Regions from separate parts of the Staphylococcus sp. TCBT05 genome, predicted to be linked through region 2. Evidence: predicted binding sites of a transcription regulator. Region 2 holds the regulator's gene; the other holds the start of a gene.

Region 1 (4,452 bases), 920 kb from region 2:
CTGCTATGATTACGGCCAATGCAATCATTACCAAAGTTAGATTGTTTGGTAGTGACAATAAGATATGTCCGATCATAATTAAGAATCCACCATAGAAAACAGCATTTTGAGTGCCGGTAATTCTATCAGCAATCCAACCACCAATTACACCCGACATATAAATCAATGTTCCGTAGATGGAAACAATTTGCAGTGCGACTGCTTCATCTAAACCGAAACCACCTTTAGCAACGGTATAGTATAAATAATAGATTAATATGGCTTTCATACCATAGTAACTGAATCTCTCCCAAAATTCAGTGAAGAATAACGTGCTTAGTCCTTTTGGATGTCCGAAGAAACCTGTACGTGGTGTACTTTCCATAATTTCTTCGTGCGTATAATTAACCTTTCTCATAAATTCCCTCCCCAATTATAGTTGGATTAATTTTATACTGTTTTTATAAAAATGACAAGTGTATGTATTATTTGTACAATATTAAATGCTAAATGATTTGTTTGGACTTTTGTACTGTTTATTTATTAAAAAAGTGACGAAAACAGATGTTTTCGTCACTGATGATGCTCTTTATAATTGTAAGAAATGTTTAACGGTTGTCTATTTTTTCAGGGTAGAGGTCATGATTCATTAATCTGTGCTCTGCCATTTTTTCATATTTAGAATTAGGACGACCATAATTGGTATATGGATCAATTGAAATCCCACCACGTGGCGTGAATTTGCCCCATACTTCTATATAATGTGGATCCATTAACTCGATAAGATCATTCATTATTATATTCATACAGTCTTCATGAAAATCTCCATGATTTCTAAAGCTGAATAAGTAAAGTTTTAATGATTTAGATTCTACCATTTTAATATTAGGGATATAAGAGATATAAATCGTCGCAAAATCAGGTTGACCTGTGATCGGACATAAAGATGTAAATTCAGGACAGTTGAATTTAACGAAATAATCTCTACCTTGGTGTTTATTATCGAATGACTCGAGTACGTCTGGGCGGTAATCAAAATCATATTGATTATTTTGGTTACCTAATAGTGTAATATCTTGTAATTCATCTTTGTTGCGGCCTTCAGCCATATAAATCGCTCCTTTTAAGATATATTTTTAACATTTATTTCTGTATGTCAATGGGTTGTCGGCGTGCTTTTTCAAACATGTAGTAACTAGATCCTATAATAATGATATAACCTAAAATTGCATATAGATCTGGTGACTCTCCAAAGAGAATAAAGCCAAATAATGCAGTAAATACAATGGATGCATAGGTGAATATCGAAATGTCTTTTGCTGGTGCAAAGCTATAGGCAAGTGTGATACCAATCTGACCAATGGCTGCAGCTAATCCGGCGCCTAATAAATAGAGACACTGTAACCACGACATAGGTTCAAATGTAAAAATCGTGAATGGAATTAACACGATGATTGAAAAGAATGAAAAGTAAAATACAATTGTATATGGTGCTTCTCTAGAACTTAGAGCGCGTACACATGTATAAGCTGCTGCGGCAAAAATACCAGAGAACAAACCACCGATAGCAGGAATCACTGACGAAGAGAACTCAGGTTTAACTACAAAGAGCATACCGAAGATCGCCACAATCATAGCTATAAATTGATAGTTGCGTACTTTTTCATTTAAGAATAATAAGCTAAGTAAAATAGTCCAAAATGGATTTAATTTCATCAATGTATCTGCGTCGCTTAATATCATATGATCAATGGCATAAATATTAAGTAATACACCAATTAAACCAAAGGTTGATCTAGAGATAAGTAATGGCTGACTACTTAGTTTACCAAATAGAGGTTGCTTGTATTTAAATATGAAATAGAGAGGTATAAACATAGCTACTAAGTTTCTGGCTAATGACTTTTGAAATACAGGTAAATCGCCTGCTAAGCGAAAGAATACTGACATAAAGCTAAAGCCAATAGCAGAAATTAAAATAGCGATGATACCTTTAACTTTAGGATTCAATAGTATCGCCTCAATTTTAAAAATTTGACGTATCTATATTAGCATAAATATTTAAAACATGTATATATGGTTGAAATTAGGGAAGTAATATAATATCATATAAATACGAACAAATGTTCCCTTTTATCTTGGACTTTGTTCAAATTAAATTCTAGAAAAAGTAAAGCAAATTTTTTGAATATTTTATACAACATAATTGGCGCAATGTGCAAAACAACGGTATATAGCGCTTTGTATAACTTTTAGAAAAATCAAATAAAATGAACGGAATTTTAGTAAAAAAATTTTTTTAAAGTTAAGAGTTCAATTTAAAGTTGAATTGGTGCCATTTTCATTCCGTTTTCAAAATTTGTCCACAGTTTCCTAAAATAAAAAGGCTTTTAATCGTCTTCGGACTTATGTATAATGAAACACATAATATAGTATTAACGACAGAACCGAAACACTATATATTGTGTTTCGGTTTCAAGTCACTTTATATATAATAAACCAAATTTCAAGTAAAATCACACTGGTTTAGCCACTTAATCATGACAAATATAGTAGTAATACTTCAAAAATGTATTTTTGCATCACTATATGTAGATGACATGATCACTATATATTGTGTTTTTAAATAATATGATTTTCTATGGGGCATTACACGATTGAAATTAGGTGAATAGATTAGTGGAATAATATGATTTTCCATATTTAATGGATAGATCAAAGATAGAAAGTAGGTGTGCCGATGAAGGTTGTTTATTTTTCATTTTCCGGTAATGTGCGACGCTTTATTACCAGAGCAGAATTGAAGAATACGATGGAAATTACGCAGAATAATTGCACGGAAAGATTGGATGAACCGTTCATTATGGTCACTGGTACAATTGGTTTTGGTGAAATTCCACAACCTGTACAAGCATTTTTAGAGGTTAATCATGATTTGATTAGAGCGGTAGCAGCAAGTGGTAATCGAAATTGGGGACAAAATTTCGCCAAAGCTGGACGCGCTATTTCGGAACAATATAACGTTCCATTATTAATGAAGTTTGAAGTTCAAGGCACAAAGGAAGACATTAGCGAATTTAAAGATAAGGTGGGGCATTTTAATGAAGATAATAGACGAGAAGAAATACAATCATATTGAATTAAATAACGAAGTTACCAAGCGTAAAGACAATGGTTTTTTCAATTTAGAAAAGGACCAAGAGGCGTTAACAGTATATTTAGAAGAAATCCAAGACAAGACAATTTACTTTGATAGTGAGCTAGAACGCCTACACTACCTCGTCGACAACGACTTCTATTTTGATGTTTTTGAAGTTTATTCAGAAGCAGATCTTCAAGAAATTACTGATTTTGCTAAGCAAATTGAATTCAATTTTGCAAGTTACATGTCAGCTAGTAAATTCTTTAAAGATTATGCATTAAAAACAAATGACAAGAGTCAATATCTAGAAGATTATAAACAGCACGTTGTAATTGTTGCACTTTATCTTGCTAATGGTCATAAGGCAACAGCTAAGCAATTTATCTCAGCTATGATTGAACAACGTTACCAACCGGCGACACCTACATTCTTAAATGCAGGACGTGCTCGTCGTGGTGAATTAGTATCATGTTTCTTATTAGAAGTAGATGATAGTTTAAATTCAATTAACTTTATCGATGCAACAGCTAAACAATTAAGTAAAATTGGTGGCGGTGTAGCGATTAATTTATCTAAATTACGTGCACGTGGTGAAGCGATTAAAGGCATTAAAGGTGTTGCAAAGGGTGTACTTCCAGTTGCTAAGTCATTAGAAGGTGGATTTAGCTACGCAGACCAATTAGGACAACGCCCAGGCGCTGGTGCTGTATATTTAAATATCTTCCACTATGATGTTGAAGAGTTTTTAGATACTAAGAAGGTTAATGCTGATGAAGATTTACGTTTATCTACGATTTCTACTGGTTTAATCGTACCTTCAAAGTTCTTTGATTTAGCTAAGGAAGGCAAGGATTTCCACATGTTTGCACCACATACAGTATATAAAGAGTATGGGGTAACTTTGGATGATATTGATTTAGAAGCTTATTATGATGAATTAGTAGCTAATCCAAACATTGATAAGAAGAAAAAAGATGCACGTGAAATGTTGAATATGATTGCTCAAACACAATTACAATCAGGTTATCCATATTTAATGTTTAAGGATAATGCGAATAAAGTACATGCTAACTCAGATATCGGCCAAATTAAAATGAGTAACTTGTGTACGGAAATCTTCCAATTACAAGAAACATCAATCATCAATGACTATGGTACAGAAGATGAAATTAAACGTGATATTTCATGTAACTTAGGTTCATTAAATATTGTGAATGTAATGGAATCAGGTAAATTTAAAGATTCTGTTCACACAGGTATGGATGCATTGACAGTGGTAAGTGACGAAGCAGATATTCAGAATGCACCTGGTGTTAAAAAAGCTAACAGTG
Region 2 (4,452 bases):
AATGAGAGTAACACATTGATACAAATAAAAATAACGTCAATTCCTATGGCATAAGTACATTAAATAGGAATTGACGTTTTTTATCATTTAGTCTCATAAATCAAGATATATTTTGCATTAATAGCCTAATTATTACAGCATTTCGGGATAATAAAAGCTTTATATTACAGCATAAATAAAAAATTGAAATTTCTAAAAGAAAACGCTTTCTTATTCAAAGTTTTATGTTATACTATTTCCATAAAGTATAACACAAAGATGAGGGGTGCTTTTTAATGGCTACAAATATTGCAATTAACGGTATGGGCAGAATCGGAAGAATGGTATTAAGAATCGCATTAAAAAACAAGGACTTAAATGTGGTTGCAATTAATGCAAGTTACCCTCCGGAAACAATTGCTCACTTGATTAATTACGATACTACACATGGTGCATATGATTTAACTGTGGAACCAGTTGAAAATGGTATCAAAGTTGGTAATCATGAAATAACATTAGTTTCAGATAGAAATCCAGAAAATTTACCTTGGAAATCAATGAACATAGATATCGTAATAGAGGCTACTGGTAAATTTAATCATGGCGACAAAGCAGATGCACATATTAAAGCTGGGGCTAAAAAGGTATTATTAACAGGACCATCTAAAGGTGGAGACGTACAAATGATAGTTAAAGGCGTTAACGATGATCAATTGGATATCGATGCATATGATATCTTTAGTAATGCTTCATGTACTACAAATTGTATTGGTCCAGTTGCAAAGGTATTAAATGATCAGTTTGGTATCGAAAATGGCTTGATGACAACAGTACATGCGATTACAAACGATCAGAACAATATTGATAACCCTCATAAAGATTTGAGACGTGCAAGATCTTGCAATGAGAGTATCATACCAACTTCTACAGGTGCTGCGAAAGCATTAAAAGAAGTGTTGCCAGAATTAGAAGGTAAATTACATGGTATGGCCTTAAGAGTACCTACAAAAAATGTATCTTTAGTAGATTTAGTTGTAGATTTAGAGAAATCTGTTACAGTTGAAGAAGTTAACGAAGCATTCAAAGCACATACATTAGGTGGTGTGATTGATACAGAAGATGCACCATTAGTATCTATGGATTATAATACAAATCCACATTCTGCTATCATTGATACACAAAGTACGATGGTAATGGGTGATAAAAAGGTTAAAGTAATCGCTTGGTATGATAATGAATGGGGTTATTCTAATAGAGTTGTAGAAGTAGCGGCACAAATTGGTTCGTTAATTGCAAATCAGACATCTGCCGTGGTTAATTCTTAATATAAAATATAATAATCAATGTAGAGTAAACTATCTCTAATGAGTTAAAACGTCGATTTCTATTGTTAAAAATAGAGATTGGCGTTTTCTTAATTATGTGAAGTTGTTACTATTTAAGCGTATTTAGTATACCTCGATCAGGAAAATGATAACACCATGTTGAATTGCAACAATAATATATTAACGTTTGAATCGTATTGTGATAAAATGACTTGCCAAATGAGATGGTCGAAATCATTACGTTTTTTTAATATTATATGGCGCATTTTTATTAGGAACCAAGAAAATGGGTGTAAATTATAAATTTTAATATAATAAAACAACTAAAAGTAAAGTGATTTCAGTTGAAGTGTTGCCATTCTTTTGTGGGACTCATATTTATAGTATAATGAAAATTAATCAAATTGAGAGGGTGATAAGACGATGAAATGCCCGAAATGTAATTCGACGCAATCACGTGTCGTCGACTCTAGACATGCTGATGAAGTTAATGCGATTCGTAGAAGAAGAGAATGTGAAAAGTGTGGGACACGTTTTACAACTTTTGAACATATAGAGAAGAGACCATTAATCGTCGTGAAAAAAGACGGAACAAGGGAACAATTTTTACGTGAGAAAATCTTAAACGGACTTGTGCGATCATGTGAGAAAAGACCTGTACGATATGAACAGTTAGAGGAAATTACAAATAATGTTGAATGGCAATTGCGTGATGCAGGTCAAGCTGAAATTTCTTCGCGAGAAATTGGGGAGTATGTAATGAACTTATTGATGCACGTGGATCAAGTATCTTATGTGAGATTTGCGTCTGTCTATAAAGAGTTTAAAGATGTCGATCAATTATTAGAATCGATGCAAGGTATTTTAGCAGAGAATAAACGGAGTGATTCTTAGATGGGATTACAGGCAAATGATTATGGATTGCGACCGCATGATAACTTTAATGTCATTCGTAATTTTGAAATCAATCACAGACATTTGCAAATACTAAATAGATTATTTACACCACTTATAGGTCCTGAGGCAATTGGTTTATACCATTATTTAAACCAATTTGTTGAGCAGTCAGCCGACACAATTGCTACACATTATATTATTATGAGTGAATTAAAGATTAATTTGCTAGAATTTCGAAAACAAATGGATTTGCTAGAAGGTATTGGGCTAATGAAATCCTTTGTAAAGCATGATGAACAACTTTCTTCATTTGTCTATCAATTGGTGCAACCACCATCTGCTAAACAATTTTTTAATGATCCAATGTTGTCAGTCTATCTTTACAGTGAAGTCAGTAAGCAGCGTTACCATCAATTAAAGCAGTATTTCGAAGCAGAACATACTGTAGCAATGCAACACTATCAAGAGGTCACGCGAACATTTACAGATGTATTTAAAGTACCTAATCATCAAGTTAAAGTGGATACGAGTAAAATTCCGAACGACCAACATTATAATGGCATCGAGCTTTCAGATGTAAAGTTTGATTTTGAGACATTATATGACCTATTGCAGACACATTTTATTAGTAAAAAGATTATCAATAAAGATGCAAAACAGTTAATCACACAGTTAGCTACTTTATATGGTTTGACACCAGAATCGATGAAACGCATTATCTTGAAATCGATTACTAGTGCCCAAGAACTTTCTTTTGAAGAGTTAAGAAAGCATGCTCGAACTTATTATTTAATTGAACATGAACAACAGTTACCTAAATTAAATAAAAAGGGTGACGCAGTTTCAAAATCTGCACCAACTCAACAAAGTGAACCAACTCAACAAAGTGCATCAACGGAAAGTAAACAACAACAATGGTTACAGCAACTAGAAGAAACTAGTCCGATTGACATGTTAGCTTCTTGGTCAGAATCTGAACCAACTGCACAACAAAAGTTTATGATTGAAGATTTAATTGAACGAGAAAAACTATCATTCGGTGTCATTAATGTATTACTTCAATATGTTATGTTAAAAGAAGATATGAAGTTGCCAAAGACTTACATTTTAGAAATAGCGTCCAATTGGAAGAAAAAAGGAATTAAGACTGCAGAGCAAGCATATCAACAAGCGATGAAAGTGAATAAGGCACAATCTGAACCACGTAATCATGCTCCAAAGTATAAACAACGTCAATTAGCGTCAAGAGAAATGACGCCAAAATGGTTATTAGAAGCTAAGGATCAGGATGATCATCCTGCAACTGCAAACAATGAACCAGAAGAAGATGAAAAATTAAAGGCTGATAGAGAAGCCTTTCTTAAACATTTGAAACAACAATGGAAGGAGGAATAAGCTATGAAGTCTTTTAGTAATATAATGGGCGACTCTAATGATTTATCAAAGCGCATTGCTAAAATTAAAAAAGATGTAATAAATGATCCTGATGTAAAAGCTTTTTTAGAGTCAAATCAGAAGAATCTAACTAATGCTATGATTGATGAAGATTTAAATATTTTGCAAGAATATAAAGATCAACAAAAACATTATGATGGCCATGCATTTGAACAATGTCCGAACTTTGTAAAGGGGCATGTACCAGAGTTATATATTGAACATGGACATATAAAAATTAAATATTTGCCATGTCCATGTAAAATAAAGCATGATGAAGAACGATTCAACTCCCATCTAATTACTTCGCACCATATGCAACGCGATACTTTAAATGCTAAATTAGAAGATATTTATATGGATAAACGTGATAGATTGGACGTAGCTATGGCGGTAAATAAAGTGTGTGAACAAATCACCAATAAAGAGACGGGTGTTAAAGGACTTTATTTATATGGGCCATTTGGTACAGGCAAGTCATTTATAATGGGAGCAATCGCCAATCAGTTAAAGACTAAAAAAATTCCTTCAACTATCGTATACTTACCAGAATTCATTCGAACATTAAAGGGTGGATTTAAAGATGGTTCATTTGAAACTAAGTTATCACGTGTAAGAGAAGCGAATATCTTAATATTAGATGATATCGGTGCTGAGGAAATTACGCCGTGGGCACGTGATGAAGTGATTGGCCCATTGTTACATTATCGTATGGTACAAGAACTACCTACATTCTTCACATCTAACCTGAGCTTCAAAGAATTGGAACATCATCTTTCTGTGACCCGTGATGGTACAGAGCAAACTAAGGCGGCTA

Evidence for each region. The regulator NrdR, encoded in region 2, represses ribonucleotide reductase genes. The targets are predictions, from matches to a motif close to AACACNATATATNGTGTT.
Region 1: the regulator NrdR is predicted to act here: its motif matches at 2,431-2,448, upstream of nrdI (class Ib ribonucleoside-diphosphate reductase assembly flavoprotein NrdI).

Annotation. Positions count from the first base shown of each region.
Region 1 covers NZ_JBUQDQ010000038.1:1,092,379-1,096,830, reverse strand. Annotated here, with positions in the region: gene ACY191_RS12350 (peptide MFS transporter) at 1-397, opposite strand, end outside; gene queF (preQ(1) synthase) at 588-1,088, opposite strand; gene ACY191_RS12340 (DMT family transporter) at 1,123-1,989, opposite strand; gene nrdI (class Ib ribonucleoside-diphosphate reductase assembly flavoprotein NrdI) at 2,720-3,118, shown strand; gene nrdE (class 1b ribonucleoside-diphosphate reductase subunit alpha) at 3,081-4,452, shown strand, end outside.
Region 2 covers NZ_JBUQDQ010000038.1:173,312-177,763, forward strand. Annotated here, with positions in the region: gene gap (type I glyceraldehyde-3-phosphate dehydrogenase) at 276-1,304, shown strand; gene nrdR (transcriptional regulator NrdR) at 1,728-2,198, shown strand; gene ACY191_RS07930 (replication initiation and membrane attachment family protein) at 2,199-3,596, shown strand; gene dnaI (primosomal protein DnaI) at 3,600-4,452, shown strand, end outside.